Regions from separate parts of the Streptomyces hypolithicus genome, predicted to be linked through region 3. Evidence: predicted binding sites of a transcription regulator. Region 3 holds the regulator's gene; each other region holds the start of a gene.
What was found. The regulator HrcA, encoded in region 3, represses chaperone genes, less so after heat shock. The targets are predictions, from matches to a motif close to TTNGCACTCNGNNNNNCNGAGTGCNAA.

Region 1 (10,350 bases), 1.9 Mb from region 3:
CGGTGGCGCGCTGGATCGAGGCCAGGCGCAGCGCGGGCGAGGAGGTGCCGGTGCGCGATGTCGCGGCTTCGTTCCAGGAGGCCGTCGTGGACGTGCTGACGCGCAAGGCCGTGCGGGCGTGCAAGGACGAGGGCGTCGACCACCTGATGATCGGCGGCGGCGTCGCCGCCAACTCGCGGCTGCGGGCGCTCGCGCAGGAGCGGTGCGAGCGGGCCGGCATCCAGCTGCGCGTGCCGCGCCCGGGGCTGTGCACGGACAACGGGGCGATGGTGGCGGCGCTCGGCGCGGAGATGGTGGCGCGCGGGCGGGCGGCGTCGGACTGGGACCTGTCGGCGGACTCCTCGCTGCCGGTGACGGAACCTCATGTGCCGGGGCACTCGCACGATCACGATCACGATCACGATCATGTGCACGAGACCAGTAAGGACAACCTCTACTCATGACCGTCGCACTGATGTGGGAGGCCCGCGCCGCCGACGGGTGGGGCGCCGAGCTGCTGGAGTGGGCGCGGGCGCAGGCCGGGGTGCTGGCGGCCGAACCGGTGCGGCGGGAGATCTTCCGGGCGCCGCAGGACCGGGTGCTCGTACTGACGTGGTGGGAGGCGGCGTACGACGCGGACCTGCCGGAGCTGCCGGAACCCGAGGAGCACCTGATCGCGCGGGCGGTCCACCGCTGGCGCTTCGAGTCGGTCGAGGTCGGCCCCGGCGGTTCCTAGGGAACCCTGCGGGCGCATGGCTTTCGGCCGATGGGCAACACGGGCCTCGTGGAGACGACAGGGCATCACGTCACCCTCGCCGGGGGCAAGTTCGTGGCCTTCACCGGTGTGCTCTGGCAGGACATCGTGCTCGGGCGCCACGCCCCGCCACACCCGTACCGAATCGGCCAATTGACGGCATTTCCGACCACCGCCCCGAGTAGGCGGGACCGGGCCCGGGAAGACCGCACTGCACGGCATCGACCCGTGTGCCGCAGTGACGAGGCCTGGAGGACGAGATGACCCCCGTCGGTACGAGCGGAGCCCACGCGGGGCCCGACGTGGGCGAGCGCCCGCGCGGTCTGCGGCTGCCCGGGATCGTGCTGGGGGTGGGCCTCGGCGGTTTCGCCGACGGCATCGCCCTGCACCAGCTGCTCCAGTGGCACCACATGCTGACCAGTACCGATCACGACCGGATCGGGGTGAAGTACTACCCGGCCGACACCGTCTCCGGGCTGGAGATGAACACGGTCTGGGACGGCGTGTTCCACACGGTCTGCTGGCTGGCCGTCCTGGCGGGCCTCGGCATCCTCTACTCCCGCGTGACCCACCACAGGCGCCGGGTGTGGACCTCGCGGGTGCTGTGGGGCTGGATCCTGGTCGGCTGGGGGCTGTTCAACCTGGTCGAGGGGGTCCTGGACCACCACATCATGGGCATTCACCACGTCTACGCGGGACCGCAGCAGCTCTGGTGGGACCTGGGCTTCCTCCTGCTCGGCGCCGCACTCGTCGCCGTCGGCCTGCTGCTCCAGCGGGGCGGACGCCCCTTCGACCCCCAGGGTGACACCTCCCGGCGACCCGCCCCGCGCGGCGCATGACGGAGCACCCGGAGCACCACCCCGACGACGGCACCCCCGTCGGTGTCCTGCTGCCCGCGGCCGCACTCGCCGTGACGGGCGCCTGTTACCTGCTGCTCGCCGCCCGTGCGCGTCGCCGCAACCCCCGGGCCGGCTGGAGCTGGTGGCGTACGGGCTTCTTCCTGGCCGGGATCGCTCTCCTCGCCCTCGCGCTGCTGCCGCCCGTGGCCCCGTACGCGCACGGCGACTTCCGCGGGCACATGCTCCAGCACTTGCTGATCGGCATGTACGCGCCGCTCGCCCTGGTGCTCGGCGCGCCGGTCACCCTCCTGCTGCGCACCCTTCCCGCCCGCCGCGCCCGAAGGTTCTCGCGCGCCCTGCGGAGCCGGCCGCTGCGCCCGCTCGCCCATCCCGTCACCGCGCTGGCGCTGAGCGTCGGCAGCCTCGGCGTCCTCTACCTCACGCCGCTCTACGACGCCCTGGCCGCCCAGCCGGGTGCGCACTGGCCGCTGCACGCGCACTTCCTGCTCTCGGGCTGTCTGTTCGCCTGGGCCGTCGCCGGGCCCGACCCCGCGCCGGCCCGGCCGGGTGTGGTGCCCCGGCTGGTCGTCCTCGGTGTCGCGATCGCCGCGCACGCCACGATCTCGCAGCTCATGTACGGCGGATTCCTCATCGACGTAACGGCACCCGTGGCCGAGGTCCAGGGCGGCGCGGAGATCATGTACTACGGCGGTGACATCGCCGAACTCCTGCTCGCCGTCGCCCTGGTCGCCACCTGGCGCCCCGCCGCCGCGGCCCGCGGGCCGCGCCGGCCCGCCGCTACGGCTGCCGCGCCGGCTGTCCCAGCAGCATCGTCGGGGCGCCCGCGACACGGGTGAGGAAGACCGTCGCCGACGCCCGGCCGGAGAGCTTCATGCGGCGGCGCAGCTCCTCCGGCTCCACCGCCGACCCCCGCTTCTTCACCGTCAGGACCCCGACCCCCCGCTCGCGCAGCAGCGCCTTCAGCCGCTTGAGGCTGAACGGCAGGACGTCGCTGATCTCGTACGCAGTCGCGTACGGCGTCGGGCGCAGCTCGTCCGCCGTGACGTACGCGATCGTCTCGTCGATCAGCCGCCCGCCCACCTGCTGCGCCACTTCGGCCACCAGGTGCGAGCGGATGACGGCGCCGTCCGGCTCGTAGAGGTAGCGGCCCACCGGGCCGGGCTCCGGATCCGGCAGGCCGGTGCCGAGGACGGTGTGCGGGCCGGGCAGCAGGGTGGCGCGGACGGCACCGGGCGTCGTACCGAACCACAGCACCGCCTCCTTCACGTCGCCGCCGTCCGAGATCCACTCGGCCTCCGCGTCGTCGGGGACCGCCTCGTGCGGGACGCCAGGCGCGATCTTGAGGGCGGCGTGAGCGGACGTACGGGCGGCCTCGATCGCCCAGGACAGCGGCGGCGAGTACGCCTCCGGGTCGAAGATCCGGCCCCGGCCGCCGCGCCGGGCCGGGTCGACGAACACCGCGTCGTAGGGGGACGTGTCGACGTCCGAGACGTCGGCGCACCGGACCTCGATCAGAGCGGACAGGCCGAGCGCGGCGGCGTTCGCGCGGGCCGTCTCCGCGGTGAGCGGGTCGCGGTCGACGGCCAGGACGGAGATCCCGGCGCGGGCCAGCGCGATCGCGTCGCCCCCGATGCCGCAGCACAGGTCGGCCACACTCCGTACGCCCAGCGCCGCGAAGCGCTCGCCGCGGTACGCCGCCACCGAGGTCCGGGTGGCCTGCTCGACGCCGTGGGGCGTGAAGAACATCCGGTACGCGTCCTCGGCGCCGAACTTCGCCACCGCCCGCTGCCGCAGCCTGGCCTGCCCGAGCGCCGCCGAGACCAGGGCCGCCGGATGGTCACGGCGCAGCCGGGTCGCGGTGGCCAGCTCGTCGGCGGGGTCGTGGTCGCGGAGCGCGGTCAGCAGGGCGAGGCCGTCGTCGGTGCGCAGGGCGGCGAAGGACGCCAGGGCGTCGGGGGATGCCGGGGCGTCGGGGGCGTCAGCGTCGGGGGCGTCAGGGGCGTCTAGACCGTTCACCCGGTCAATTGTGGGCCAGGCGAGGGACCGGGAGCGCACGGTCGCGGTGTCTGCCCGGCGCAGGCGCCGGGCGCTGACAGGATCCAGCGCCATGCAACTAGTACGACAAAAGGAAGAAATGATTCGGGGGAGGGGGCGGCCTGTACGTGTGGTGCTGGCCGTGCTTCTCGCCGCCGCGATCGGGTCCGGCTGCGCCGCCGAGGGCACCGGCCCGCCGGGGCGCGACGGGCAGGCCGCCCCGCCCGCGCCCGCCCCCGGCCAGCCGCAGGAGTACCAGGCCGGTCCGGCCCGTTCCCTGGCGGTGTACGCGGAGCGGCTCCGGAGCGCACAGACCGCGCGCGTCGCCGCCGCCAAGCGGTGGGGGCTGGTGCAGACACCGCTCGTCGCGCCCGCGCCGCCGAAGGTGAAGCCGAAGATCACCACCCGCAAGGGCTTCGAGGCCGGCCCCGGGCTGCCGCCGGTCTTCACCACCGTGCCCGTCAAGGAACGGGTCGTCTTCCTGACGATGGACGACGGCGCGGAGAAGGACCCGGCGCTGCTGCGGATGATGACCGAGCTGGGCATCCCCTACAGCGCGTTCCTCAGCGACTACGTGGTCCGCGACAACTACGCCTACTTCGAGAGCATGCAGGCGCGCGGCGTCGCGCTGCACAACCACACCCTCAACCACCGCTACATGCCCGGCCTTTCCTACACCCGGCAGAAGCGCGAGATCTGCGGCATGCAGGACATCATCGAGAAGCGGTACGGCAAACGCCCCCGGCTCTTCCGGCCGCCGTACGGCAACTACAACGCCGACACCCTGCGCGCCGCCCAGTCGTGCGGTGTGACGGCCGTGCCACTGTGGGCGTCCGAGGCGTTCCCGGACCGCATGGAGTGGCGGGAGTGGGACCGCGACCTGCATCCCGGCGACATCATCCTCACCCATTTCCGCGGGCGCGGGGACTGGACGGGATCCATGCCGGACATGATCCGGCGGGTCATGAAGACGATCACCGGCAAGGGGTACGCCGTGGCCAAGCTGGAGGACTATCTGTGAGGCGTGCGCACCGGCTGCTGGCCGGGCTGCTGGCGGCCGGCGCGGTGGGGCTGACCGGGTGCGCGCAGTCCGTGGAACCGATCGAGCGGCTGGGGCGCAAGGCGGTACGCAGTGTGGCCCCGGCGGGCGGCCTCCCGAGCGCGCCCGCAGTGCCCGGCGCTCCCGGCGCGCCCGCAGTGCCCGGCGCTCCCCGTGTGACGGCCCCCGCCCCCGGTGTGACGGCCCCCGCACCGGCCCCCGCCCCCGCCGGGGCGTACGCGCGCTGGGGCCTGGCCGCGCCGCCCCTTCCGGCGCCGGCGCCTCCCGTACGTAAACCCGCGCGGGGTCTCGTCGTGGACCGCGTACCGACCCGCGACAAGGTCGTCTTCCTCACCTTCGACGACGGGGCCGAGCGCGACCCCGCCTTCGTGCGCATGGTCGACGAACTGAAGCTGCCGATCAGCATGTTCCTCACCGACAGCCTCGCCTCGCCCGGCTACGACCACTTCGACCGGCTGCGCCGGGCCGCCGGCGGCCGCAGCGCGGTGCAGAACCACACCGTCAGCCACGCCTACCTGCCCAGCCTCCCTTACGCCGGCCAGCGCGCCCAGATCTGCGGCCAGCAGGACCGCCTGGAGGCCCGCTTCGGCGCCCGGCCCCGGCTCTTCCGGCCGCCGTACGGTGCGTACGACAACCAGACGCTGCGGGCCGCGGGGGACTGCGAGGCCGACGCGGTGGTGCTGTGGGGCGCCACGATGCGGATCGACGGCCTGCGGTACGTCGAGGGCGACCGGCTGCGCCCCGGCGACATCGTGCGGGCGCACTTTCGCGGACCCCGGGAGCCGGCGGGGGAGACGATCACCGAGATGACGTCGCGCCTGCTGCGCCGCGTCCAGGAGCAGGGCTTCGCGGTCGCGCGGCTGGACGACTACCTCTGAGGTGCCGAACGTCTTGGCCGTACGCCACCCGTTCGGCCGCGCAGAATTGGCACTCCGCTTGACCGAGTGCTAACCGCGTCATAGTGTCGGCGTTGGCACTCTCCACTGGTGAGTGCCAACAGTGCGACTGGCAGGTCCGGCTCCCGCGACGACGGATCCACCTGGCGCCACCCCAACATCAGTTAACCCCGTGAGATCTCCGAAGGGGGAGACCGGACCGTGACGACCACCAGCTCCAAGGTTGCCATCAAGCCGCTCGAGGACCGCATTGTGGTCCAGCCGCTCGACGCCGAGCAGACCACGGCCTCTGGCCTGGTCATTCCGGACACCGCCAAGGAGAAGCCCCAGGAGGGCGTCGTCCTGGCCGTGGGCCCGGGCCGCTTCGAGAACGGTGAGCGCCTGCCGCTCGACGTATCCGTCGGCAATGTCGTGCTCTACAGCAAGTACGGCGGCACCGAGGTGAAGTACAGCGGCGAGGAGTACCTCGTCCTCTCGGCTCGCGACGTGCTCGCGATCATCGAGAAGTAGTTCGCCCGAAGTTTGTATTGATCTGCGCCCCTGGCCCCCTGCGATTGCCGGGCGGCCCGGGGCGCATTTCGTTTGAGAGGACAGAGAAGCTCCATGGCGAAGATTCTGAAGTTCGACGAGGACGCCCGTCGCGCCCTCGAGCGCGGCGTCAACAAGCTTGCCGACACGGTCAAGGTGACGATCGGCCCCAAGGGCCGCAACGTCGTCATCGACAAGAAGTTCGGTGCCCCCACCATCACCAACGACGGCGTCACGATCGCGCGTGAGGTCGAGCTCGACGACCCGTACGAGAACCTGGGCGCGCAGCTGGTGAAGGAGGTGGCGACCAAGACCAACGACATCGCGGGTGACGGCACCACCACCGCCACCGTGCTGGCCCAGGCGCTGGTCCGCGAGGGTCTGCGCAACGTCGCCGCGGGCGCCTCCCCGGCCGCCCTGAAGAAGGGCATCGACGCCGCGGTCAAGGCTGTCTCCGAGGAGCTCCTCGCGACGGCCCGCCCGATCGAAGACAAGTCCGACATCGCCGCCGTGGCCGGGCTCTCCGCCCAGGACCCGCAGGTCGGCGAGCTCATCGCCGAGGCGATGGACAAGGTCGGCAAGGACGGTGTCATCACCGTCGAGGAGTCCAACACCTTCGGCCTGGAGCTGGAATTCACCGAGGGCATGGCCTTCGACAAGGGCTACCTGTCGCCGTACATGGTGACCGACCAGGAGCGTATGGAGGCCGTCCTCGACGACCCGTACATCCTGATCCACCAGGGCAAGATCGGCTCGATCCAGGACATGCTCCCCCTCCTGGAGAAGGTCATCCAGGCGGGTGGCTCCAAGCCGCTGCTGATCATCGCCGAGGACGTCGAGGGCGAGGCCCTGTCGACCCTGGTCGTCAACAAGATCCGTGGCACGTTCAACGCGGTGGCCGTCAAGGCCCCCGGCTTCGGTGACCGCCGCAAGGCCATGCTCGGCGACATCGCCACCCTCACGGGTGCGACCGTCATCGCCGAGGAGGTCGGCCTCAAGCTCGACCAGGCCGGTCTTGACGTGCTGGGCTCCGCCCGCCGCGTGACCGTCACCAAGGACGACACCACCATCGTCGACGGCGGCGGCGACTCCGCCGAGGTCGTCGGCCGCGTCAACCAGATCAAGGCCGAGATCGAGTCCACGGACTCCGACTGGGACCGCGAGAAGCTCCAGGAGCGCCTCGCGAAGCTGGCTGGCGGCGTGTGCGTGATCAAGGTCGGCGCCGCCACCGAGGTGGAGCTGAAGGAGAAGAAGCACCGTCTGGAGGACGCTATCTCCGCGACCCGCGCCGCGGTCGAGGAGGGCATCGTCTCCGGTGGTGGCTCCGCTCTGGTGCACGCCGCCAAGGTCCTTGAGGGCAACCTCGGCAAGACCGGCGACGAGGCCACGGGTGTCGCGGTCGTGCGCCGCGCCGTCGTCGAGCCGCTGCGCTGGATCGCCGAGAACGCCGGCCTGGAGGGCTACGTCATCACCGCCAAGGTGAGCGAGCTCGACAAGGGTCACGGCTTCAACGCCGCGACGGGCGAGTACGGCGACCTGGTCAAGGCCGGCGTCCTGGACCCGGTCAAGGTCACCCGCTCCGCGCTGGAGAACGCCGCGTCCATCGCGTCGCTGCTGCTCACGACCGAGACCCTGGTCGTCGAGAAGCCGGCCGATGACGAGGCGGCCGCCGGTCACGGCGGCCACGGCCACTCCCACTGACGCTTCGTCACGTCAGTACGTACGATGCCCGGCGCCCCCTCGGGGGTGCCGGGCATCGGCGTTTCAGCGGCCCTGTGCGCGCTCGTGCTCACGTGCTCTCGTGCTCTCGTGCTCTCGTGGGCTCGCGCGCTCGTGTGCTCAGGCCGAGTGGTGCAGGGCCGTCGGATGGACCGGATCCGCGAAGGGCAGCCCTGCGGCGTACCGCTCCAGCTCGTCCAGGCACTGATCCGCCATGCGGTGCAGCTCGTCGCCGAGGGAGCCCGCGATGTGCGGCGTCAGGAGGACGTTCGGCAGCTCGTACAGCGGCGAGTCCAGGGGCGGGATCTCGGGGTCCGTCACATCGAGTACGGCGTTCAGGCGGCCGGAGACGAGCTCCGGCAGCAGCGCGCTCTCGTCGACGAGGGAGCCCCGGGCGGTGTTGACCAGGGTCGCCCCGGCAGGCATCGCGGCCAGCTGGCGGGCGCCGATCAGGTGGTGGGTCGCGGGGAGCTGCGGGGCGTGCACCGACACGACCGAGCTCCGCGCGCACAGCTCGTCCAGGGACGCGAGCCCGACGCCGAGCGCGGCCGCTTCCGGCGCCGTGACGTAGGGGTCGTACAGCAGGACGTCCAGGTCGAAGGGGCCGAGCAGGCCGATGACCCGGCGGCCGATGCGGGAGGCGCCGATAATGCCCACGGTACGCCGGTGGTTGCCGGCGCCGTGGAGTTCGCTGTGCCAGTCGTGGTCGGTGCGCAGGGCGCGGTAGCGGGCGGCGGTGTGCAGGACGCGTTTACCGGCGAAGAGAATCGCGGCGAGCGTGTACTCCGCCACCGGCAGGGCGTTGGCCGCGGCGGCCGAGGTCACCGCGATTCCGCGGTCCCAGCAGGCCTGCGTGATGTGGTGCTTGACGGAGCCCGCCGCGTGCACGACCGCGCGCAGGTGAGGGGCGGCGTCGAGGACGTCGGCGGTGAGGGGGGTGGCGCCCCAGCAGGTGAACAGCACCTCGGCCTCGGCCAGGGCCGCTGCCACGGGCGGCCCGGGGGCGGTGAGGTCGTGTGCGACCAGGTAGGGGTCGGTGCGGGCGAGTTCGGCGAGGCGGGCGCGGTGGCGGCCGGTGAGCAGACGATCGGCGACGCCCGGCGCCATGGCGAGGAGGAGCGCGGGGCGGCGCGCGCGGCGATTGTCAGTGGTGTGGTGCATGGGGGAACGCATGGAGAACTCGGCACCCTCTTGGGTCACTTGACGCCTCCGGCGGTGCGGCCGTCCTTCCGGTGCCGCTGGAGGGAGACGGCCGGGTCACCCAGCGCCGCGACGTCCGCCGCCCCGGCCGTGCGGACGGCCAGGGCGGTCGCGGCGCCGACTACGACATGGGACGTTCTGTTCCAACTGCGGCTCACGGCAGGGCTCCTGAACAGGCGGCGACGTTGCGTTGGCCGTGATCCTTGAACCAGCCATGACCGAAGTCAAGAGCGAAATCGCCGAACTGGGCGAACGGCCCGCCGTCCCGCTGCGTCTGGACCCGGACGGCCAGGAGGACCGACAGCGCCGCTACTGAGGCCCGTACTTGCGGCCCGTCCTGGACGTGAGCCCGCCGAGCAGGCCGCGTGGCGCGAGCTTCACCGCGCCCATCAGCACCTTGTACCGCGGGTCCGGAACCGACAGCGTCTTCCCCCGCGCCAGGTCACCCATGGCCGCCGCCACCAGCTTGTCCGCGTCCAGCCACATCCACCCCGGGATGTTGTCCGTCCCCATCCCGGCCCGCTCGTGGAACTCCGTCCGTACGAACCCGGGGCACAGCGCCATCAGCCGCACCCCGCTGCCCGCGAGGTCCCGCGCCGCGCCCTGCGTGAACTGCACGACCCACGCCTTGGAGGCGCCGTACGTCCCACGCGGTACGAACGCCGCGACCGACGCCACGTTCACGACGCCGCCGCGCCCCCGCTCCTTCATGCCCGCGGTGGCCGCCGCCGTGAGCCGCAGAACGGCCTCGCAGTGCACCTTCAGCATCGTCAGCTCGTCGGCCATGGACACCTCCAGGAAGCGCCCCTTGTTGCCGAACCCGGCGTTGTTCACCAGCAGGTCCACCGGGTGTCTGACGTCCCCGAGCCGCGCCTCCACGGCCGCGATGCCCACCTCCTGGGACAGATCGGCCGTCAGCACCTCCGCCTCGATGCCGTGCAGGTCGTGGAGTTCCGTCGCCTGCTCGTGCAGCCGCTTGGTGTCGCGCGCCACCAGCACCAGGTTGTGCCCGTCTGTGGCGAGGCGCCGCGCGAAGGCGGCGCCGATGCCTGCTGTCGCTCCAGTAATCAGTGCAGTCGTCATATGCGGCACGTTAGTGCCCCGCGTGGACCGCCCCGCCGTCAGGCTTCCCGGCCCGTTGCTCCTTTCTCGACTCCTTCTCGACTCCTTGTCGACGACCAGCCCCCTCGTCCTCTCCACCCCCCGGCGTCCCAAAGCCGCTTCGCGCAAATCGCCGTTCAGCCCAAGCCTCGCTTATGCTTCAAGGGTGATCGAAGCCCGTCATCTCCGTGTCCTGCGCGCCGTGGCCGCCACCGGTTC
Region 2 (10,350 bases), 830 kb from region 3:
GCTGCTGCGCATCGGCCTGATCGCGCATGCCCACACCGACCCGCACCTCGCCGTCACCAACGCCGTGCAGCTGCGCTCCGGCGATGTGGCGATAGCCATCACGCACTCCGGGTCCACCGGTGACGTCATCGAACCGCTGCGGGTCGCCTTCGACCGCGGGGCCACCACGGTCGCGATCACGGGACGCCCGGACGGACCCGTGTCGCAGTACGCCGACCACATCCTGACGACGTCGACGGCCCGCGAGAGCGAGCTGCGCCCAGCGGCCATGTCCAGTCGCACCAGCCAACTACTGGTCGTGGACTGCCTGTTCATAGGCGTGGCCCAGCGTACGTACGAGACGGCCGCACCCGCGCTCGCCGCATCGTACGAGGCCCTGGCCCACCGGCACACGCCCCGCAGCAGAAACAACAACCGTTAGCAGAGAAAGAGCCGCACATTTCATGACCTCCACCAGCACGAACACGAACCCGGGCACGGACGACGCCTCCGCATCCCCTTCCAGCCCCGCCCCCACCTCCACCCCCGCCTATGGCGAACTGCGCGCCGAGCTGGCCACGCTCACCACCGAGGCGTTCCGCCCGGAGCTCGCCGAGATCGACCGGCTCCCGACGGCCGAGATCGCCCGCATCATGAACGGCGAGGACCGCACCGTCCCCGACGCGGTCGCCGCGCGGCTCCCCGAGATCTCGGCCGCGATCGACGCGGCCGCCGAGCGGATGGCACGCGGCGGACGCCTGATCTACGCGGGCGCGGGCACGGCGGGGCGGCTCGGCGTGCTGGACGCGAGCGAGTGCCCGCCGACCTTCAACACCGACCCTTCCGAGGTCGTCGGCCTGATCGCGGGGGGCCCGTCCGCGATGGTCAAGGCGGTGGAAGGCGCGGAGGACTCCAAGGAGTTGGCGGCCACGGACGTGGACTTGCTCGGTGTCACCGAGAACGACACGGTCATCGGCATCTCGGCCTCCGGCCGCACCCCGTACGCGATCGGCGCCGTCGAGCACGCCCGTACCCGCGGGGCGCTCACCATCGGCCTGTCCTGCAACGCGGACAGCCCACTGGCGGGCGCCGCCGAGCACGGCCTGGAGGTCGTGGTCGGCCCCGAACTCCTCACCGGCTCGACGCGCTTGAAGGCGGGCACGGCCCAGAAGCTCGTCCTCAACATGATCTCGACGATCGCGATGATCCGGCTGGGCAAGACGTACGGAAACCTGATGGTGGACGTCCGCGCCTCCAACGAGAAGCTGCGGGCCCGCTCGCGCCGCATCGTGGCCCTGGCGACGGGCGCCGGGGACGCCGAGATCGAGGCGGCTCTCACCGCAACGGACGGCGAGGTCAAGAACGCCATCCTGGTCATCCTGGCCGACGTGGACGCCCCCACGGCAGCCACCCGCCTGGCAACCGCCACCGGCCACCTCCGCCAGGCCCTGACAACACCTCCCACCATCCCCTGACCCACCCCCAGCCCGTCCGGCGTGGTGAGGACCCTCCCAGCCCGTCCGGCGTGGTAAGGACCTTCCCAGCCCGTCCGGCGTTTGAGGACACCCTCCAGCCCGTCCGGCGTTTGAGGACACCCTCCAGCCCGTCCGGCGTTTGAGGACCGGGGTCCGGGGCGGAGCCCCCGGTTCCCCCAACACACCCGCACCGCACAGCAAGGCACCAACCCCCCATGACAGAGAACAAGAACCGCGCCACCGCCGCAGCGATCCTCCCCCTGGTAGGCGGCGCAGCGAACGTCGCGTCCATCGCCCACTGCATGACCCGCCTCCGCCTGGCCCTGCGCGACCGCACGCTCGTCCAGGACGAAGCCCTGAAGGCGCTCCCCGCCGTCATGGGCGTGGTCGAGGACGACACGTACCAGATCGTGCTCGGCCCCGGAACCGTCGCCCGCGTCACCCCCGAGTTCGAGGCCCTGGTCGAGGCCCTGGTCGAGGAGGAGCGCGCGGCCGCACCCGCGCGCGAACCCGCGCCCACCCTCACGCCCGCCGCCGACGGACTGGCCGCCCAAGGCGCAGCGATCAAGGCCCAGCAGAGGGCGAAGAACGCCACCCCCTTCAAGCTCTTCCTCCGGAAGATCGCGAACATCTTCGTCCCCCTGATCCCCGCCCTCATCGGCTGCGGCATCATCTTTGGCCTCAACGGCCTGATGATCAACCTCGGCTGGCTGCCCGCAGTAACCCCCGCCCTGGCCGCCATCGCCTCCGGCTTCATGGCGCTGATCGCCGTCTTCGTCGGCTTCAACACGGCGAAGGAGTTCGGCGGTACGCCGATCCTGGGCGGCGCGGTCGCCGCGATCATCGTCTTCCCGGGGGTCGCGAACATCGACGCGTTCGGCCAGTCCCTCGCCCCCGGCCAGGGCGGCGTGCTCGGCGCCCTCGGCGCGGCAGTCCTCGCCTCGTACGTCGAGAAGTGGTGCCGCAGATGGGTCCCCGAAGCCCTGGATGTCCTCGTGACCCCCACCCTCACGGTCCTCGTCTCCGGCCTGGTCACCATCTTCGGCCTGATGTTCGTGGCCGGTGAGATCTCCTCCGCCATCGGCGACTTCGCGAACTGGCTGCTGGCCACCGGCGGGGCGTTCGCGGGCTTCGTACTCGGCGGGCTGTTCCTGCCCCTGGTCATGCTCGGCCTGCACCAGGCCCTGATCCCGATCCACACCACGCTCATCGAGCAGCAGGGCTTCACCGTCCTGCTCCCTGTCCTGGCCATGGCAGGCGCGGGCCAGGTCGGCGCGGCGGCGGCCGTCTACTTCCGCCTCCCCCGCAACACCTCGATCCGCCGCACCATCAAATCCGCACTCCCCGCCGGTTTCCTGGGCGTGGGCGAGCCCCTCATCTACGGCGTCTCGCTCCCGCTGGGCCGCCCGTTCATCACCGCGTGCGTCGGTGGCGCGTTCGGCGGCGGCTTCGTCGGCCTGCTCAACCAGCTCGGCGACTCGGTCGGCTCCACGGCCATCGGCCCGTCCGGCTGGGCGCTGTTCCCCCTGGTCGACGGCAACAAGGGCCTCGGCACGACCATCGCGATCTACGCGGCAGGCCTGCTCATCGGTTACGTCGCGGGCTTCCTCGCCACCTACTTCTTCGGCTTCAGCAAGCAGATGCTCACCGACCTCAACACCGACCCCGCCGCCGAAACGCTCTCACCCCCGACCCACACCACCGCCCCCGGCGCCCCCACCCCGGGCAATCCGCAAAAAGAACCCGCGGCGCTCTGACACAGCCACCCGACGGCACGAGCAGCCGTGCCGGCCCGGCAACACCGAGCGTCTGGTAGACCTCCAGCTCCTCGGGCAGGTTCTTGTACAACCCGCGCTGCACCTTCGCCGCGATGCCGTTGTGGTGAGCTCGCACGGCTGGGCAGGACAACCGCAGATCGGCAGATCTGCGGCGTTGCCTCGCTCTCCTCACCGTCCCACGATCGGGTGACGCACGCACCGAACTGGCCCCGCCCGCGGCCCCTTAATCTTCCTTCGGCCGCCGCCACTGGTGCGCCCGCCGGCCCCCCGCCGCCTCCGTCACCGTCTCGGCGATACGCGCGGCCCGTGTCTGCGGCTTCTCCGCGTTGCCGATCCACTCCAGGATGGCGCGCCTGACCGAGCGCGGAAAGCCGTCCCACTGCGCTCGCGCCATGCCGTCCGCGTCCAGCGCCTTCGCCAGGTCGTCCGGTTCGGTGAGCTGCTCGACCTGGTCCAGGGCCGTCCACCGGCCGCTCACCTTGGCGATCTCCACCGCCGCGAGGCCACCCGGCTGCATCAGTCCCGCCGCTTCGAGCCGTTCGACACGCTCCTTGTTCAGGCGCGACCAGGCGCTGGCCGGCTTCCGGGGCGCCATGTACAGCATCGACCGGTGGTCATCGAGGCTGCGCTGCACGCTGTCGATCCAGCCGAAGCAGAGCGCCTCTTCCACGATCTCTTCGTACGTGAGCGTGCGCGCGAGGCCCTTGTCGAAGACGAGCCAGATGCTGCCCGAGGCCGCGGCGTTCGTCATGAGCCACTGGCGCCACGCGGGGCGGTCCTTGACATAGACCTGCTCGGTGTCAGGACCAGGCATGGCCGGGCTCGTAACGGCCGAAGCTCCACTCGTAGCCCTCCGGATCGAGCACCCGCGCCCGGCGCGACCCCCACGCGGTGGATTCGGGCGGGAACACGCCGGTGCCGCCGGCCGCGATGGCCCGGTCGTAGAACCCGCCCACGGCATCGACCCGGATGTACAGCCCATGCCCCACGGACCGCTCCTTGAGCACGGCGGTCGAGTACTCCTCGTCCTGGCTGGCCAGCATGACCACCACGTCCCCGAGGCGCAGCTCCGCGTGGGCCACCAGGCCTTCGTCGCCGTCCTGGCGCGTGACCGTCTCGAAGCCCAGTGCTGAAAGCCACTCGATCGCGGCGGGCGCGTCCCGGTAGCTCAGATAGGCGAACAGCGCGGGCGGCTTCTCAGGCATGGCATCCGCTCCTCGGGCTTTCGGCTCCTCAGCTCCTGTTCGTACTGCCAACAGCAACGTAAGAGCGCCCCCGGAGCCCGGCAAGTCGAGCGGCGCCCGAGGAGGCCGAGGACGCCCGGCGCACGGCGTCGGGCCCGGCAGAAGTCACTGCCGGGCCCGATACGACATCGCGCGGGGGTATCAGCGCTGTGTCAGTGCTTGAAGATGTCCTTCATCTTTTCCTTCGCCTGGCGCGCGTCGCCCTTGGCCTGCTCGGTCCGGCCCTCGGCTTCCATGGAGTCGTTGCCGACGGTCCGGCCGGTGGTTTCCTTCACCTTGCCCTTGGCCTGCTCGACCTTCGCCTTGCCCTTTTCGTCACTCACAACGCTCACGTCCTGCCGGTGGTCGGAAAAGTGGACACCCTACGTGTGACCGCCACACCCCCTGTCCAAACAGCGCCAATCCATCCGACCTGCGTTTGCGGAGAAGCGCCGCACCGGATCTCTCCGTCGTGCCAGTCACCGGTCGGCCTCAGCCCGCAGGCAGTGGCGACGGCCGCGGATGCCCGGTGCTCGGGGTGGATGTGGGCCACTACGGTCCCCACGCCCCGCTCGCTGAGCCAGGCCACGAGCCACCGCGCCGCTTCGGTGGCGATGCCCCGCCCCTGCCACGGGGTGCCCACCACCCACGAGATCTCGGCGACCGCACCCCCCGTGAGCAGTACGCGTGATCGTCGCTCCACGTAAAGCGACGCCGACGGCGACGGCGACAACTGCCTCGAGTGGCCGACGGTCACCCCGGTCGCCGCGCCGCCGCCGCACCTCAACCCGAGAGGAACCACGCATGACCGTTCAGCCCGTCCGTGCCAGAGGCGGGGCACGATGTAGGGGAGGAGGCGACGCCATGACCCCCAGCAGCACCGACCACGCCCAGATGACCATTGATGAATTCGAACAGATCGCCCGCAATGCCCCCGAGACCGTGAAGCTCGAATTCATCAAGGGAAAGCTAGAGGTCAAGCCCGTGCCGGATCAGCTTCACGGAGCCATCGTGATGTGGCTGCTTCGACAGTGCATGCAGCACCGCCCAGAGCTGGCGTTGTACCCGGAACAGGGTCTGGAGGTGGAGACCTACCGCAAGGGCCGCGCACGTGCGGACGGTGCTCTGGCACCGCTCGACCACTTCGTCGATCAGGAGGGCGAGTGGGCGCGCCCTGACGGCGTACTGATGGCCGTCGAGGTCACCTCCCAAGACTCCGACACCGATCGCCGCGACCGTATCGAGAAGCGCGACGGCTACGCGGCGGCGAGCATCCCCGTCTACCTCCTCATCGACCGCGACGCCGACACACTCACCGTGTACAGCGAGCCGGAGCGCGGGACCTACCAGCAGCGCCTCTCGTATGCGTACGGCGAGTCGGTCAAGCTCCCCGATCCGGTGGGCATCACCCTGGAGACCGGGAAGCTCAAGGACTACGCCCACTGAAACGCCGGAGGGCGGCACCCCTCCTTCCGTGCGGAAAGAGACGTGCCGCCCTCTGGCGTGTACAGCGGTGAAGCGGTGAAGCTGTGGAGCTACTGAGCCGTGGCTCAGAAGTCCATGTCGCCGCCCGGCATGCCGCCGCCCGCGGGGGCACCGGCCTTCTCGGGCTTGTCGGCGATGACGGCCTCCGTGGTGAGGAACAGCGCGGCGATCGACGCGGCGTTCTGCAGCGCGGAGCGCGTGACCTTCGCCGGGTCGAGGATGCCCTCGGCGATCATGTCGACGTACTCGCCGGTCGCGGCGTTCAGGCCGTGACCGATGGGAAGGTTGCGCACCTTCTCGACGACGACGCCACCCTCAAGACCACCGTTGACGGCGATCTGCTTGAGCGGGGCCTCCAGCGCGAGCTTCACGGCGTTGGCGCCGGTCGCCTCGTCGCCCGTCAGGTCCAGCTTCTCGAAGACGGCCGTGGCCTGCAGCAGCGCAACGCCACCACCGGCGACGATGCCCTCCTCGACGGCAGCCTTCGCGTTGCGCACCGCGTCCTCGATGCGGTGCTTGCGCTCCTTGAGCTCGACCTCAGTGGCGGCACCGGCCTTGATGACGGCCACGCCGCCGGCCAGCTTCGCCAGGCGCTCCTGGAGCTTCTCGCGGTCGTAGTCCGAGTCGGAGTTCTCGATCTCGGCACGGATCTGGTTGACGCGACCCTGGACCTGGTCGCTGTCACCGGCGCCGTCGACGATCGTCGTCTCGTCCTTGGTGATGACGACCTTGCGTGCGCGGCCCAGCAGGTCGAGACCCGCGTTCTCCAGCTTGAGGCCGACCTCCTCGGAGATGACGGTGCCACCGGTGAGGATGGCGATGTCGCCGAGCATGGCCTTGCGGCGGTCACCGAAGCCCGGGGCCTTGACGGCGACGGACTTGAAGGTGCCACGGATCTTGTTGACGACGAGCGTGGACAGCGCCTCGCCCTCGACGTCCTCCGCGATGATCAGCAGCGGCTTGCCCGACTGCATGACCTTCTCCAGCAGCGGAAGGAGGTCCTTCACGTTGGAGATCTTGGAGTTGACGATCAGGATGTACGGGTCGTCGAGCGACGACTCCATGCGCTCCATGTCGGTGGCGAAGTACGCCGAGATGTAGCCCTTGTCGAAGCGCATGCCCTCGGTGAGCTCAAGCTCAAGACCGAAGGTCTGCGACTCCTCGACGGTGATGACGCCTTCCTTGCCGACCTTGTCCATCGCCTCGGCGATGAGCTCGCCGATCTGCGTGTCGGCGGCGGAGATGGAGGCGGTCGAAGCGATCTGCTCCTTGGTCTCCACGTCCTTGGCCTGCTCAAGGAGAGCGGCGGAGACGGCCTCGACGGCCTTCTCGATGCCGCGCTTGAGGGCCATCGGGTTGGCGCCGGCGGCGACGTTGCGCAGGCCCTCACGGACCAGGGCCTGGGCGAGGACAGTCGCGGTCGTCGTGCCGTCACCGGCAACGTCGTCGGTCTTCTTCGCGACTTCCTTGACCAGCTCGGCGCCGATCTTCTCGTACGGGTCCTCGAGCTCGATCTCCTTGGCGATGGAAACACCATCGTTGGTGATCGTGGGGGCGCCCCACTTCTTCTCGAGGACGACGTTACGGCCCTTGGGGCCGAGGGTGACCTTGACGGCGTCGGCGAGCTGGTTCATCCCGCGCTCGAGACCGCGCCGTGCCTCCTCGTCGAACGCGATGATCTTGGCCATGTGAAGTGGTCCTCCCGGACTGGGGTGGAATGCGAGGACCGGAGGGCGCCCGCGACGGACGGCCTGCGACGCCGTGTGGTTCCTTGCCCCACCCGGCCTGCGGGCCTCGCCTACCCAGTCCTTCTGTCACTCTCACTGGGAGAGTGCTAATGCCAATGATTAGCACTCGACCCCTTCGAGTGCAAGCGTCCCCAGCGAAGACCACACGCGTGAAGGGCCCGTACCCCGAGAGGTACGAGCCCTTCATGCGTGAGTGCGTCGGTGGCCGATCGCGCCGAGATCAGACGGCGAGCTTGACCATGTCCGCCTGCGGACCCTTCTGGCCCTGCGAGATCTCAAATTCGACTCGCTGACCTTCTTCAAGGGTGCGGTACCCGTCCATCTGGATCGCGCTGTAGTGGACGAAAACATCCGCACCACCGTCGACCGCGATGAAGCCGTACCCCTTCTCCGCGTTGAACCACTTGACGGTGCCCTGAGCCATGCCTAACTCCCCTATTACTGGCCCTTGCACAGGCCCGCACTTCGCGGACCCGGGTCAGACCTCTACACCCCAACCAGCCCTCCAGCAGGAGGGGGTGTGCGCCGGAACGCGTCGACCGCCGCTGAATGTATCTGCCCAACTGCCCTCTGCAACAGGTCAATCGGACGAGAAATCTGGGCAGGGCTGAACACCCGAAGGGGGAGAATGTGGCGGAGTCCGGGGCAAGTCGGGTCGGACAAGGCGCGCAATAGCGGCAATTGACTCTGGTGATTTGGCTGTTTCTTGTCGCGCGGGACCGCATTCTCATATGCGCCGGGCACAAGCAGCGGGAGGGCCTTCCCCGACTCTACCGCGCTCAACCATGCAGAATTGCCCCCTCCGCCTGTGTCACGGAGAGGGCAATCGGCGTTGCTGTGCGTCGTTCGGCGGTGGCTGGCGCGTCGGCCGGGGCGGGGTCAGCCGCCGGCGACGGCCGGGATGATCGAGACGCCCGCGCCGTCCGGCGTGGCGGTCTCCAGGCCCTGCTCGAAGCGCACGTCGTCGTCGTTGACGTACACGTTCACGAAGCGGCGCAGCTTGCCCTGGTCGTCCAGGACGCGGGCCGCGATGCCCGTGTGGTTGTTCTCCAGATCGGCGATGACGTCGGCGAGGGTCTTGCCCTCGGCCGCGACCTCGGCCTTGCCGCCCGTGTACGTACGGAGGATCGTCGGGATACGAACATTGACACTCATGCGAGTCCAGCCTCTCGGAAAGAGTCCAGGTTGGGGCGGATGACGGCGGACTGGCCCGTGGTCGGGGCCACCGCCTCAAGGGTCTTCAGGCCGTCGCCCGTGTTCAGCACGACGGTGGTGAGGGACGGGTCGAGGAGACCGGCGTCGATCAGCTTCTTCGTCACGCCGACGGTCACACCGCCCGCGGTCTCCGCGAAGATGCCCTCGGTCTCGGCCAGCAGCTTGATCGCGTCCACGACCTGCTCGTCGTTGACGTCCTCGACCGCGCCGCCGGTGCGCCGGGCGATGTCCAGGACGTACGGGCCGTCGGCCGGGTTGCCGATCGCGAGCGACTTGGCGATGGTGTTCGGCTTCTGCGGGCGCACGACGTCGTGCCCGGCCTTGAAGGCCGTCGACACCGGGGAGCAGCCTTCGGCCTGGGCGCCGAAGATCTTGTACGGCTTATCCTCGACGAGGCCCAGCGCGATGAGCTCCTTGAGCCCCTTGTCGATCTTCGTGAGCTGCGAGCCGGAGGCGATCGGGATGACCAGCTGGTCCGGCAGCTGCCAGCCGAGCTGCTCGCAGATCTCGTAGGCGAGGGTCTTGGAGCCCTCGCCGTAGTACGGGCGCAGGTTGACGTTGACGAAGCCCCAGCCCTCGCCGAGCGGGTCGCCGATGAGCTCGGAGCAGAAGCGGTTCACGTCGTCGTAGTTGCCCTCGATGCCGACGAGCTCGCCGCCGTACACCGCGGCCATGATGACCTTGCCCTGCTCCAGGTCGTGCGGGATGAACACGCAGGAGCGGAAGCCGGCCCGCGCGGCGGCGGCGCCGACCGCGCCGGCCAAGTTGCCGGTGGAGGAGCAGGAGAGGGTGGTGAATCCGAAGGCGCGGGCGGCCTCGACGGCGATCGCGACGACACGGTCCTTGAAGGAGTGCGTCGGGTTGCCGGAGTCGTCCTTGACGTACAGGCCGCCGGTTACGCCCAGCTCGCGGGCCAGGTTGTCGGCCTTGACGAGCTTGGTGAAGCCGGGGTTCAGGCTGGGCTTGGACGCCACGTCGGCGGGGACGGGCAGCAGGGGCGCGTACCGCCAGATGTTGTCGGGACCGGCCTCGATCTGCTTGCGCAGCGCCTCCGCGTCTCCGAGGGGGAGGTCGTAGGCGACTTCGAGCGGGCCGAAACAGGAAGAACACGCGAAGATCGGGCCGAGTTCGAAACGTTCGCCGCACTCGCGGCAGGAAAGCGCGGTGGCGGGGCCCAGGTCTACGGGCAGGGAATGCGTGGCATTGGCGTTGGCGTCGGTTGCGACAGTCTGCACAGCCATGATGGCGAGGCCCTTTCTCCTCATCTTCCCCACGACGCATTTCGCCGTGAGACGGAATTGGCACCGTCCCCACCGTTACCTCGCGGTCGGCGGAATGGTTGCCGGGACTTCAACGGGCCGTTCCCTCTGTCCCTCTGGATGAGCGCTATGGCACCGGACGACAGACCCGATGCATTTGTTTCGCGCGGCGACCCCGACATGCGGGC
Region 3 (10,350 bases):
ACGCACACACCCGGCCGCCCCGAAGCGTGCGTCGCCGAAGCGCGGGCGGCGGGCTTCGAGCACGTGAACCTGGACCTCATCTACGGCACGCCGGGGGAGTCCGACGCGGACTGGCAGGCGTCGCTGGACGCGGCGATCGGGGCGGGCCCCGACCACGTGAGCGCGTACGCCTTGATCGTGGAGGAGGGCACGCAGCTCGCCCGCCGGATCAGACGGGGCGAGGTCCCGATGACGGACGACGACGTGCACGCGGACCGGTACCTGATGACGGAGTCCGCGCTCTCGGCGGCGGGCTTCGAGTGGTACGAGGTCTCCAACTGGGCCACGTCGGCCGACGCCCGCTGCCTGCACAACGAGCTGTACTGGCGCGGGGCGGACTGGTGGGGCGCGGGCCCCGGCGCCCACAGCCATGTGGGCGGGGTGCGGTGGTGGAACGTCAAACACCCGGGCGCGTACGCGCAGGCGCTGGGCGACGGGCGGTCGCCGGGCGCGGGGCGCGAAATCCTCCCGGCGGAGGACCGGCGCGTGGAGCGGATCCTGCTGGAACTGCGCCTCGCCGACGGCTGCCCCCTGTCGCTGCTGGCTCCTGCGGGCCTCGCCGCGTCGGAGCGGGCGCTGACGGACGGGCTGCTGGACCCCGGGCCGTACGGGGAGGGGCGCGCGGTGCTGACGCTGCGGGGGCGGCTGCTGGCGGACGCGGTGGTGCGGGACCTGGTGGACTGAATCGCTCGCGAGAGTGAAGCCCTGCCATCCCGCTGCGGGCCTGCTTACCCTGTTCCTAGGCTGCCGCCACGGAACGCGGCGCGATGTGGAGGGCCCGGAGATGACCACTGTGGATGACCACCGGATGACCCATCTCTTCGAGAACCTCGAAGTTCCCGAAGGCGTCAAGGTGGAGCTACTGCGGGGGGAAATCGTGATGATGGCCGGGCCGGACTTGGTCCACAATCGAATCGTCGAGATTGTGCAGGACGGGTTTCCTCGCGAACAGTGGCAGCGCCTCCAGACCTAGGACATCGGCATCCTCGCGGAGACCAGCGAGCCGCAGCCGGACCTCGTGGTGCTGGAACGCGGTGCGGGCCCCGAGTCCGGGCGGCTTCTGCCTTCCGAAGTGGTAACGCTGCTGGTCGAGGTTGTGTCGAAGACGAGCCCGCACCGCGACTATGTGGTCAAGCGGTCGATCTATGCGGCCGGTGGTGTGCCGGTCTACTTGATCATCGATCCCTTCGAGGCCAAGTGCGTCGTGCTCACCGAACCCGTGGGCAGTGGCGAACAAGCCAACTACCGCACGGAACGCACCAGCAAGTTCGGCGAGCAGGTCCCTCTCGACGCACTCGGTGTCACGCTCGACACCGCGGAATTTCCCACCCTGCCCCCGGTCGGCCCCCGATAGCTCAGCTCTCGATCGTCACGAAGTCGATCAGTTCCTCCACCCGCCCCAGCAGAGCTGGCTCCAAGTCCCGGTAGGAGTGCACCGACGCCAGGATCGCTTGCCAGGCCGCCCCGGTGTTCTCCGGCCAGCCCAGCGCCCGGCACACGCCCGTCTTCCAGTCCTGGCCGCGCGGGACCCTCGGCCACGCCTCGATGCCGACGGCGGACGGTTTCACCGCCTCCCACACGTCGATGTACGGGTGGCCCACGATCAGGACGCTCGCGTCCGAGACCTGCGCGGCGATACGGGACTCCTTCGAGCCGGGGACCAGGTGGTCGACCAGGATGCCGAGGCGGGCGTCGGCCGCCGGGGCGAAGTCCGCGACGATCGCGGGGAGGTCGTCGATGCCCTCCAGGTACTCGACGATCACGCCCTCGATGCGCAGGTCGTCGCCCCACACCCGCTCGACCAGTTCCGCGTCGTGACGCCCCTCGACGTAGATACGGCCCGCCCGCGCCACCCGCGCCCGCGCCCCCGGAACCGCCACCGAGCCCGACGCAGTACGGGCCGGGCGGGTCGGGGCGGGAGCGGCGGCGTCGGGGCGTACCAGCGTGACCACACGGCCCTCCAGGAGGAAGCCGCGGGCCTCCATCGGGAACACCCGGTGCTTGCCGAAACGATCCTCCAGGGTCACGACCGGGCCCTGCGCCGTCTTCTCGCAGCGGATCACCGCCCCGCAGAACCCGGTGGTGACCTCCTCCACGACAAGATCGGCCTCGGCGGGGACTTCGGGAGCGGGTGCGGTCTTCTTCCACGGGGGAGTGAGGTCCGGCCCGTACTGTCGGCTGCGCATGAGGGCCATTGTGGCCCGTCGCACACCCCGCCAAACAGCGCGTCACGCCACCCCGTCGCACCACCCCGTCACGCCACCCCCGCACGCGCCGCCAGCGCGTCCCGCTGCGCGCGGACGTAGGCCGCGTTCACCACCGCCCCGTGCCCCGGCACGTACGCCGCGTTCTCGCCGCCCAGTTCCAGCAGCCGGTCCAGGGCCGCCGGCCAGTGCGACGGGTGGGCGTCCGGGCCGGCCTGGGGCGGCCCCGACTCCTCGACCAGGTCGCCGCAGAAGACCACCTCGGGGTCGCCCGGCGCCAGGCCGGGTACCAGTACCGCCAGGTCGTGTCCGCTGTGCCCCGGTCCGACGTTCGCCAGCAGCACCTGTCGGCCGCCACCCAGGTCCAGCGTCCACTCGCCGCACACCGCGTGGTGCGGCGCCACCAGCAGATCCGCCGCCTCCGCCGCCGCCCCGGCGTCCACCCCGTGCCGGACCGCGTCGTCACGCAGGGCGTCCCGGTCCCGCCGCAGCAGCTCGCCGACGCCCACCGCCCCGTACACCTGCGTGCCCGCGAACACCGCCGTCCCCAGGACATGATCGAAATGGGGGTGCGTGAGAGCGATATGCGTCACTCTTCGCCCGGCCCCATGAGGACTCGGTGGGCTCAGGTCCGCCAGTAGGCGCTGCACCTGCCCGCGCAGCTCCGCGCCCTCGCGCAGCGTCGCCCCGGTATCGATCAGCAGCGCCCCGCCGCCGGCCCCTTCGCCCCCCGCCACCAGGCCGACCGTGGCGTCCCAGAGCGGCATGCGCCGCCGCCCGACACCCGCCGCGAGCCGCTCCCAGCCTGCCTCTTCCCACCGCACGTCCATACTCCGACGCTAGTCCCGCCCCCCACCCCCGCGCCCGCTGAACAGGTCCTTCGTGCGACACCGTGACCTGCCGCCCCTTGCTAGGGGTGCACCCCACCGCCGTACACTGACTCGGGAGACTGCTGGCACTCCCCCGCAGCGAGTGCCAGGCAGAAGCCGACGACCGACAGCTGGAGGTGTGCGCGATGCTCAGCGAACGCAGACTCGAGGTGCTGCGCGCCATCGTCCAGGACTACGTGGGCACCGAGGAGCCGGTGGGCTCCAAGGCGCTCACCGAGCGCCACAAGCTCGGCGTCTCCCCGGCCACCGTCCGCAACGACATGGCCGTCCTGGAGGACGAGGGCTTCATCGCGCAGCCCCACACCAGCGCCGGGCGCATTCCGACGGACAAGGGCTACCGCCTGTTCGTCGACAAGCTCGCCGGCGTCAAGCCCCTGTCGTCGCCCGAGCGCCGCGCCATCCAGAACTTCATGGACAAGGCGGTCGACCTCGACGACGTCGTGGCCCGTACGGTGCGGCTGCTCGCGCAGCTGACCCGGCAGGTCGCCGTCGTGCAGTACCCGTCGCTGACCCGGTCGACGGTGCGGCACGTGGAGCTGCTGTCGCTGGCGCCCGCCCGCCTGATGCTCGTGCTCATCACGGACACCGGACGGGTCGAACAGCGCATGATCGACTGCCCGGCCCCCTTCGGCGAGACGTCCCTGGCGGACCTGCGCGCCCGGCTCAACAGCCGGGTCGTGGGGCGCCGCTTCGCGGACGTACCGCAGTTGGTGCAGGACCTCCCCGATTCCTTCGAGGCGGAGGACCGGGGGACCGTCACGACGGTCCTGGCCTCCCTCCTGGAGACCCTGGTCGAGGAGACCGAGGAGCGGCTGATGATCGGCGGCACCGCCAATCTGACGCGCTTCGGGCATGATTTTCCCCTCACCATCCGGCCCGTGCTGGAGGCGCTGGAGGAGCAGGTCGTGCTCCTCAAGCTGCTCGGTGAGGCCACGGACTCAGGCATGACCGTACGAATCGGGCATGAGAACGCCCATGAGGGGCTGAGCTCCACGTCCGTCGTCGCAGTCGGCTACGGTTCGGGCGACGAAGCAGTCGCAAAACTCGGCGTGGTCGGACCGACCCGCATGGACTACCCCGGAACGATGGGAGCGGTACGCGCAGTGGCACGTTACGTCGGACAGATCCTGGCGGAGTCGTAAGTGGCCACGGACTACTACGCCGTACTCGGCGTGCGCCGCGACGCTTCCCAGGACGAGATCAAGAAGGCATTCCGACGGTTGGCGCGTGAGCTCCACCCGGACGTGAATCCCGATCCCAAGACGCAGGAACGCTTCAAGGAGATCAACGCCGCGTACGAGGTGTTGTCGGACCCGCAGAAAAAGCAGGTCTACGACCTCGGCGGCGACCCGCTCTCGCAGGCGGGCGGCGGAGCCGGCGGCTTCGGCCAGGGCGGCTTCGGGAACTTCTCGGACATCATGGACGCCTTCTTCGGTACGGCGTCCCAGCGCGGCCCGCGCTCGCGCACCCGCCGCGGCCAGGACGCCATGATCCGTCTGGAGATCGACCTCAACGAGGCGGCCTTCGGTACGACCAAGGAGATCCAGGTCGACACGGCCGTCGTGTGTACGACGTGCAGCGGCGAGGGTGCCGCCCCCGGCACCTCGGCGCAGACCTGCGACATGTGCCGTGGCCGTGGCGAGGTCTCGCAGGTCACCCGGTCCTTCCTGGGCCAGGTCATGACGTCGCGGCCCTGTCCCCAGTGCCAGGGCTTCGGGACGGTCGTACCCACGCCGTGCCCGGAGTGCGCGGGCGACGGACGGGTGCGCTCGCGCCGTACGCTCACGGTCAAGATCCCGGCCGGTGTCGACAACGGCACCCGCATCCAGCTCGCGGGCGAGGGCGAGGTCGGCCCGGGCGGTGGCCCCGCCGGTGACCTGTACGTCGAGATCCACGAGACGCCGCACGCGGTGTTCCAGCGGCGCGGCGACGATCTGCACTGCACGGTCACCATCCCGATGACGGCGGCCGCGATGGGCACGAAGTGCCCGCTGGAGACGCTCGACGGGATGGAGGACATCGACATCCGGCCCGGTACGCAGTCCGGCCAGTCGGTCCCGCTGCACGGGCGCGGCATCACGCACCTGCGCGGCGGCGGGCGCGGCGACCTCATCGTGCACGTCGAGGTGCTGACCCCGTCGAAGATGGACCCCCAGCAGGAGGACCTCCTGCGCCAGCTCGCCAAGCTCCGCGGCGAGGAACGGCCCACTGGGCAGTTCCAACCCGGGCAGCAGGGCTTGTTCTCCCGCTTGAAGGACGCGTTCAACGGGCGCTGACGCGGCCGAGTCGCCGGCCCGGGGTCCGGGGGTTGTCCCCGGGAGATGCAGCCAACGGGCGCTGACGGGAAACCAGCCTGTCCGGCGCTTGAGGACCGGGGTTCGGGGCGGAGCCCCGGGGGAGTGGGATTCGGCGCACCGCGGAGGGCATGAAACTATGCGTTCATGTCCTCCGCACTGACCGATCTCTGCCGTTATCCGATCGTGCAGGCCCCCATGGCGGGTGGCGCCTCCAGTCCTCAGCTCGCCGCTGCCGTCGCCGAGGCCGGCGGCCTCGGGTTCCTCGCCGCCGGGTACAAGACCGCCGACGGCATGTACGAGGAGATCAAGCAGCTGCGGGGCCTCACCGCCCACGCGTTCGGCGTCAACCTCTTCATGCCGCAGCCCGCTCACGCCGACCCCGCGTCCATCGACGTCTACCGCAATCAGCTGGCGGGCGAATCCGGCTGGTACGACACCCCGCTCGGCGAGTCGGACAACTCCTCCGACGACGGCTACGAAGCCAAGCTCGCGATCCTCATCGACGACCCCGTCCCCGTGGTCTCCTTCACGTTCGGCTGCCCCGCCAGGCCCGTCCTCGACGCGTTCGCCAAGGCCGGCACCGTCACCGTCGTCACGGTCACCACCCCCGAAGAGGCCCAGGCCGCCCAGTGGGCCGGCGCCGACGCCGTGTGCGTCCAGGGCATCGAGGCCGGCGGCCACCAGGGCACGCACCGCGACGACCCGCAGAGCGACCACACCGGCATCGGCCTGCTCTCCCTCGTCACGCTGATCCGCGAGACCGTGCAGCTGCCGATCGTCGCCGCGGGCGGCATCATGCGCGGCACGCAGATCAGCGCGGTGCTCGCGCTCGGCGCGGACATGGCACAGCTCGGCACGGCGTTCCTGGTCTGCCCCGAGTCGGGTGCGAACGCCCTGCACAAGCAGGCCATGACCAACCCGCTGTTCGTACGCACCGAACTCACCCGGGCGTTCTCCGGCCGCCCCGCCCGCGGCCTCGTCAACCGCTTCATGCGCGAGCACGGCCCGTACGCCCCCGCCGCCTATCCGGCGGTGCACCACATCACCTCCGGCCTGCGCAAGGCAGCGGCCAAGGCGGGCGACGCGCAGGGCATGGCGCTGTGGGCCGGGCAGGGGCACCGGCTGGCGCGGGAGTTGCCGGCCGGGCAGCTCGTCGAGGTCCTGGCCGCGGAGGCCGACGCGGCCCGCTCCGCGCTGGCGCTGCGCGGCGCGGGCGGTGCGGCGTGACGGCGCCGGTCTTCGTCGTCGACGCCGTACCGGCGAAGGGGCCGTACGTACTCGAAGGGCCCGAGGGCCGGCACGCGGTGTCCGTGAAGCGGCTGCACGCGGGTGAGGACGTCGTCCTGACGGACGGCCTCGGGGCGGGCGCAGCCGCGGTGGTGCTCGCGGCCGAGGGCAAGGACCGGCTCGTCGTCGAGGTGCGGGACGTCACGGCGGAGCCGCAGCCGGCGCCCCGTATCACCGTCGTACAGGCGCTGCCCAAGGGCGACCGAGGCGAACTGGCCGTAGAGACGATGACGGAGACCGGCGTCGACGTGATCGTGCCGTGGCAGGCGTCGCGCTGTATCACGCAGTGGCGCGGGGAGCGCGGCGCGAAGGCGCTCGCCAAGTGGCGGGCCACGGCGCGCGAGGCCGGCAAGCAGTCGCGCCGACTGCGCTTTCCCGAAGTCGCGGAGGCGGCAACGACCAAACAGGTGGCGGCGCTTCTGGCCACGGCGGACTTCGCGGCCGTCCTGCACGAGGACCCGACGGTGGGCAGTGAGGCGCTCGCCACCGCAGGCCTGCCGGCCGCGGGCTCCCTCGTGCTGGTCGTCGGCCCTGAGGGGGGCGTGTCGCCGGACGAGCTGGCGGTGTTCGCCGCCGCGGGCGCGAAACCGTACCGGCTGGGGCGCAGCGTCCTGCGTACGTCCACGGCCGGCACGGCGGCGACGGCCCTGTTGCTGGGCCGCACGGGCCGCTGGGCCTGAGGCCCCGCTTACGGCCTGGTGCGCGATAGGGGACGGGCCCGCGACGCCGGCTACGGCACCTCGCCGCGTTGGCGAAACGCCCTAATAGCTCCGCTATGAGGACGCTCCGCCGCCTTGCGATGCACCGCATCCGACGCCGCGGGCTGATCCGCCCCCTATCGCGCACCAGGCCGTTACCCTGCGCCTGCGGCGGCCGCGCCCAAGGGCCGCAGCACGCACGGCGGATAGCATGCGGCCATACTTGATCGGCAGATCAAGATCAGCCTGAACCCAGGAGACCAGAACCATGGCGGGACAACCTCAGGCGGACTGCCTGTTCTGCAAGATCGCCGCAGGAGACGTGCCGGCGGACGTCGTCCGTGAGTCGGACACCACCGTCGCGTTCCGCGACATCCACCCCCAGGCCCCGACGCACGTCCTGGTCATCCCCAAGGTCCACCACCCGGACGCCGCCTCGCTCGCCGCCGCCGAGCCGCAGATCCTCGCGGACGTGCTGGCCGAGGCGGGCCGCGTCGCCACCGACGAGAAGATCGACGGCACCGGGTACCGCGTGATCTTCAACACCGGCTCCGGAGCCGGCCAGACCGTCTTCCACGCGCACGCCCACGTCCTCGGCGGCCGCGGGCTCGCCTGGCCCCCCGGATAAGCCGAACAGACAAGCCGAACCAGACAAGCCGAATCAGGCAAGTCGAGGCAGACAGGTCGAGCAGACAAGTCGCGGCAGACAAGGCAGAGCACGTGTCCGTACGAGAACTGGTGGTCCTCGGCACCGCGAGTCAGGTCCCCACCCGGCACCGCAACCACAACGGCTACCTGCTGCGCTGGGACGGCGAGGGCATCCTCTTCGACCCCGGCGAGGGGACCCAGCGCCAGATGCTGCGCGCCGGGGTGGCCGCGCACGACATCAACCGGATCTGCGTCACCCACTTCCACGGCGACCACTCACTCGGCCTGGCCGGCGTGATCCAGCGCATCAACCTGGACCGGGTCCCGCACCCCGTCACCGCGCACTACCCGGCGAGCGGTCAGCGCTTCTTCGACCGCCTGCGGTACGCCACCGCCTACCGCGAGACGGTCCTGCTGACCGAGGCGCCGGTCGCCGCCGACGGGCCGCTGGCCACCGGGCCCTCGTACGTCCTCGACGCCCGCAGACTCTCGCACCCCGTCGAGTCGTACGGCTACCGGCTCACCGAGCCCGACGGGCGACGCATGCTGCCCGCGCTGCTCGCCGAGCACGGCATCAAGGGCCCCGACGTCGGCCGCATCCAGCGCGACGGCCGGCTCGGCGGGGTCACGCTCGACCAGGTCAGCGAGATGCGCCGCGGGCAGCGGTTCGCGTTCGTCATGGACACCCGGCTCTGCGACGGCGTGTACGCGCTCGCCGAGAGCTGCGACATGCTCGTCATCGAGTCGACCTTCCTCGACGGAGACCACCGACTGGCCGCCGACCACGGTCACCTGACCGCCGGACAGGCCGGCCGGGTGGCCCACGAGGCGGGCGTACGCCACCTCGTCCTCACCCACTTCTCGCAGCGCTACGGCGACCCCGAGGCCTTCGAACTCCAGGCGCGCGCTGCCGGGTTCGACGGCGAGCTGACCGTCGCCGCCGATCTGCTGCGCGTCCCCCTGCCCAAGCGCCACCATTGAGCCCTGAACGAGAAGATCCCCCATGCACCTCCCCAAGGCCGAACTGCACCTCCACATCGAAGGCACCCTCGAACCCGAGCTGGCCTTCGAACTCGCCGCCCGCAACGCGGTGCTGCTGCCCCACTCCACCACCGAGGAGCTGCGCCACGCCTATCTCTTCGACGACCTCCAGTCCTTCCTCGACCTGTACTGCGCGCTGATGCCGGTCCTGTGCACCGAGGACGACTTCGACCGGCTCGCGGACGCCTACCTGACGCGCGCCGCCGCCCAGGGCGTGCGCCACGCGGAGATCTTCTTCGACCCGCAGGCGCACACCGCGCGCGGGGTGGACATCGGGGTGGTGATCGAGGGACTCGCCCGCGCGCTGGACCGCAGCGAGGAGCGGCACGGCATCTCCACGCAGCTGATCATGTGCTTCCTGCGCGACCAGTCCGCCGCGTCGGCGCTGGCCACCCTGGACGCCGCCAAGCCGTACCTGCACCGCATCACGGCGGTCGGCCTGGACTCGGCCGAGGTCGGCAACCCGCCGTCGAAGTTCCGCGAGGTGTACGAGGCGGCCGGGGCGCTGGGGCTGCGGAAGGTAGCGCACGCGGGGGAGGAGGGCCCGCCGGCGTACATCAGGGAGGCCCTGGACATCCTCGGCGTCGAGCGTATCGACCACGGGCTGCGCGCCATGGAGGACCCGGAGCTGGTGGAGCGACTGGTGCGGGAGCGGGTGCCGCTGACGCTGTGCCCGCTGTCGAACGTACGGCTGCGGGCCATCGAAGTACTGGAGGAGCATCCGCTGCCGCAGATGATGGCAGCCGGGATGCTGGTCACCGTGAACTCCGACGACCCCGCCTACTTCGGCGGGTACGTCGGCGACACCTTCCACGCGGTGCGTGAAGCGCTCGGCCTGGACCAGGAGCAGCTGCGCGAACTCGCCCGCAACTCCTTCCTGGCGGCCTTCCTCGACCACGACGAGGAGCGCAGGGCGGCCTACCTCGCCGAGGTCGACGCGTACGTCTTCTGAGGTGGCAGGCCGCAGGGCCGCAGACCTCCGTCGCATCGCCGCAAGCCCCGGCGAACACCCATCGTGCACACTTGCCCGAGAGGTGGTGGCACCCTGCGGCGCCCTGCGACGGCGCGCGTGGCACCACCTCTGATCCCCACCACGGCACGGGAGCACAGGGTGAGCACGGTGAGACAGCACGCAGCGGCCACGGACGACGGCGCCACGGACGACGGCGCCCCGCACCACGGCGCCCCGCACCACGGCGCCCCGCACCACGGCGCCCCGCACCACGGGGCCGTGCACGATGGGGCC

Region 1: a site for HrcA is predicted at 5,612-5,638, ahead of groES (co-chaperone GroES). Genes of this name have one in related genera too.
Region 2: a site for HrcA is predicted at 7,752-7,778, ahead of groL (chaperonin GroEL). Genes of this name have one in related genera too.

The regions. Positions count from the first base shown of each region.
Region 1 covers NZ_CM128811.1:2,294,230-2,304,579, reverse strand. The annotation lists gene tsaD (tRNA (adenosine(37)-N6)-threonylcarbamoyltransferase complex transferase subunit TsaD) at 1-443, shown strand, start outside; gene ACU6WZ_RS10600 (hypothetical protein) at 440-715, shown strand; gene ACU6WZ_RS10595 (DUF2243 domain-containing protein) at 994-1,572, shown strand; gene ACU6WZ_RS10590 (cytochrome c oxidase assembly protein) at 1,569-2,429, shown strand; gene ACU6WZ_RS10585 (class I SAM-dependent methyltransferase) at 2,371-3,618, opposite strand; gene ACU6WZ_RS10580 (polysaccharide deacetylase family protein) at 3,701-4,648, shown strand; gene ACU6WZ_RS10575 (polysaccharide deacetylase family protein) at 4,645-5,565, shown strand; gene groES (co-chaperone GroES) at 5,785-6,093, shown strand; gene groL (chaperonin GroEL) at 6,187-7,812, shown strand; gene ACU6WZ_RS10560 (hydroxyacid dehydrogenase) at 7,951-8,991, opposite strand; gene ACU6WZ_RS10555 (hypothetical protein) at 9,027-9,188, opposite strand; gene ACU6WZ_RS10550 (SDR family NAD(P)-dependent oxidoreductase) at 9,340-10,113, opposite strand; gene ACU6WZ_RS10545 (LysR family transcriptional regulator) at 10,298-10,350, shown strand, end outside.
Region 2 covers NZ_CM128811.1:3,390,176-3,400,525, reverse strand. The annotation lists gene ACU6WZ_RS16160 (MurR/RpiR family transcriptional regulator) at 1-421, shown strand, start outside; gene murQ (N-acetylmuramic acid 6-phosphate etherase) at 444-1,454, shown strand; gene ACU6WZ_RS16150 (PTS transporter subunit EIIC) at 1,670-3,211, shown strand; gene ACU6WZ_RS16145 (YdeI/OmpD-associated family protein) at 3,456-4,046, opposite strand; gene ACU6WZ_RS16140 (VOC family protein) at 4,033-4,437, opposite strand; gene ACU6WZ_RS16135 (CsbD family protein) at 4,629-4,799, opposite strand; partial or broken gene ACU6WZ_RS16130 (GNAT family N-acetyltransferase) at 4,805-5,125, opposite strand; gene ACU6WZ_RS16125 (Uma2 family endonuclease) at 5,320-5,901, shown strand; gene groL (chaperonin GroEL) at 6,006-7,628, opposite strand; gene ACU6WZ_RS16115 (cold-shock protein) at 7,909-8,112, opposite strand; gene ACU6WZ_RS16110 (ubiquitin-like small modifier protein 1) at 8,568-8,843, opposite strand; gene thrC (threonine synthase) at 8,840-10,144, opposite strand; SAM riboswitch class I at 10,162-10,289, opposite strand.
Region 3 covers NZ_CM128811.1:4,220,220-4,230,569, forward strand. The annotation lists gene hemW (radical SAM family heme chaperone HemW) at 1-723, shown strand, start outside; partial or broken gene ACU6WZ_RS19905 (Uma2 family endonuclease) at 824-1,393, shown strand; gene ACU6WZ_RS19910 (DUF3097 domain-containing protein) at 1,395-2,225, opposite strand; gene ACU6WZ_RS19915 (MBL fold metallo-hydrolase) at 2,294-3,073, opposite strand; gene hrcA (heat-inducible transcriptional repressor HrcA) at 3,259-4,275, shown strand; gene dnaJ (molecular chaperone DnaJ) at 4,276-5,409, shown strand; gene ACU6WZ_RS19930 (nitronate monooxygenase) at 5,575-6,657, shown strand; gene ACU6WZ_RS19935 (16S rRNA (uracil(1498)-N(3))-methyltransferase) at 6,654-7,397, shown strand; gene ACU6WZ_RS19940 (histidine triad nucleotide-binding protein) at 7,684-8,043, shown strand; gene ACU6WZ_RS19945 (ribonuclease Z) at 8,136-9,044, shown strand; gene ACU6WZ_RS19950 (adenosine deaminase) at 9,067-10,056, shown strand; gene ACU6WZ_RS19955 (carbohydrate kinase family protein) at 10,336-10,350, shown strand, end outside.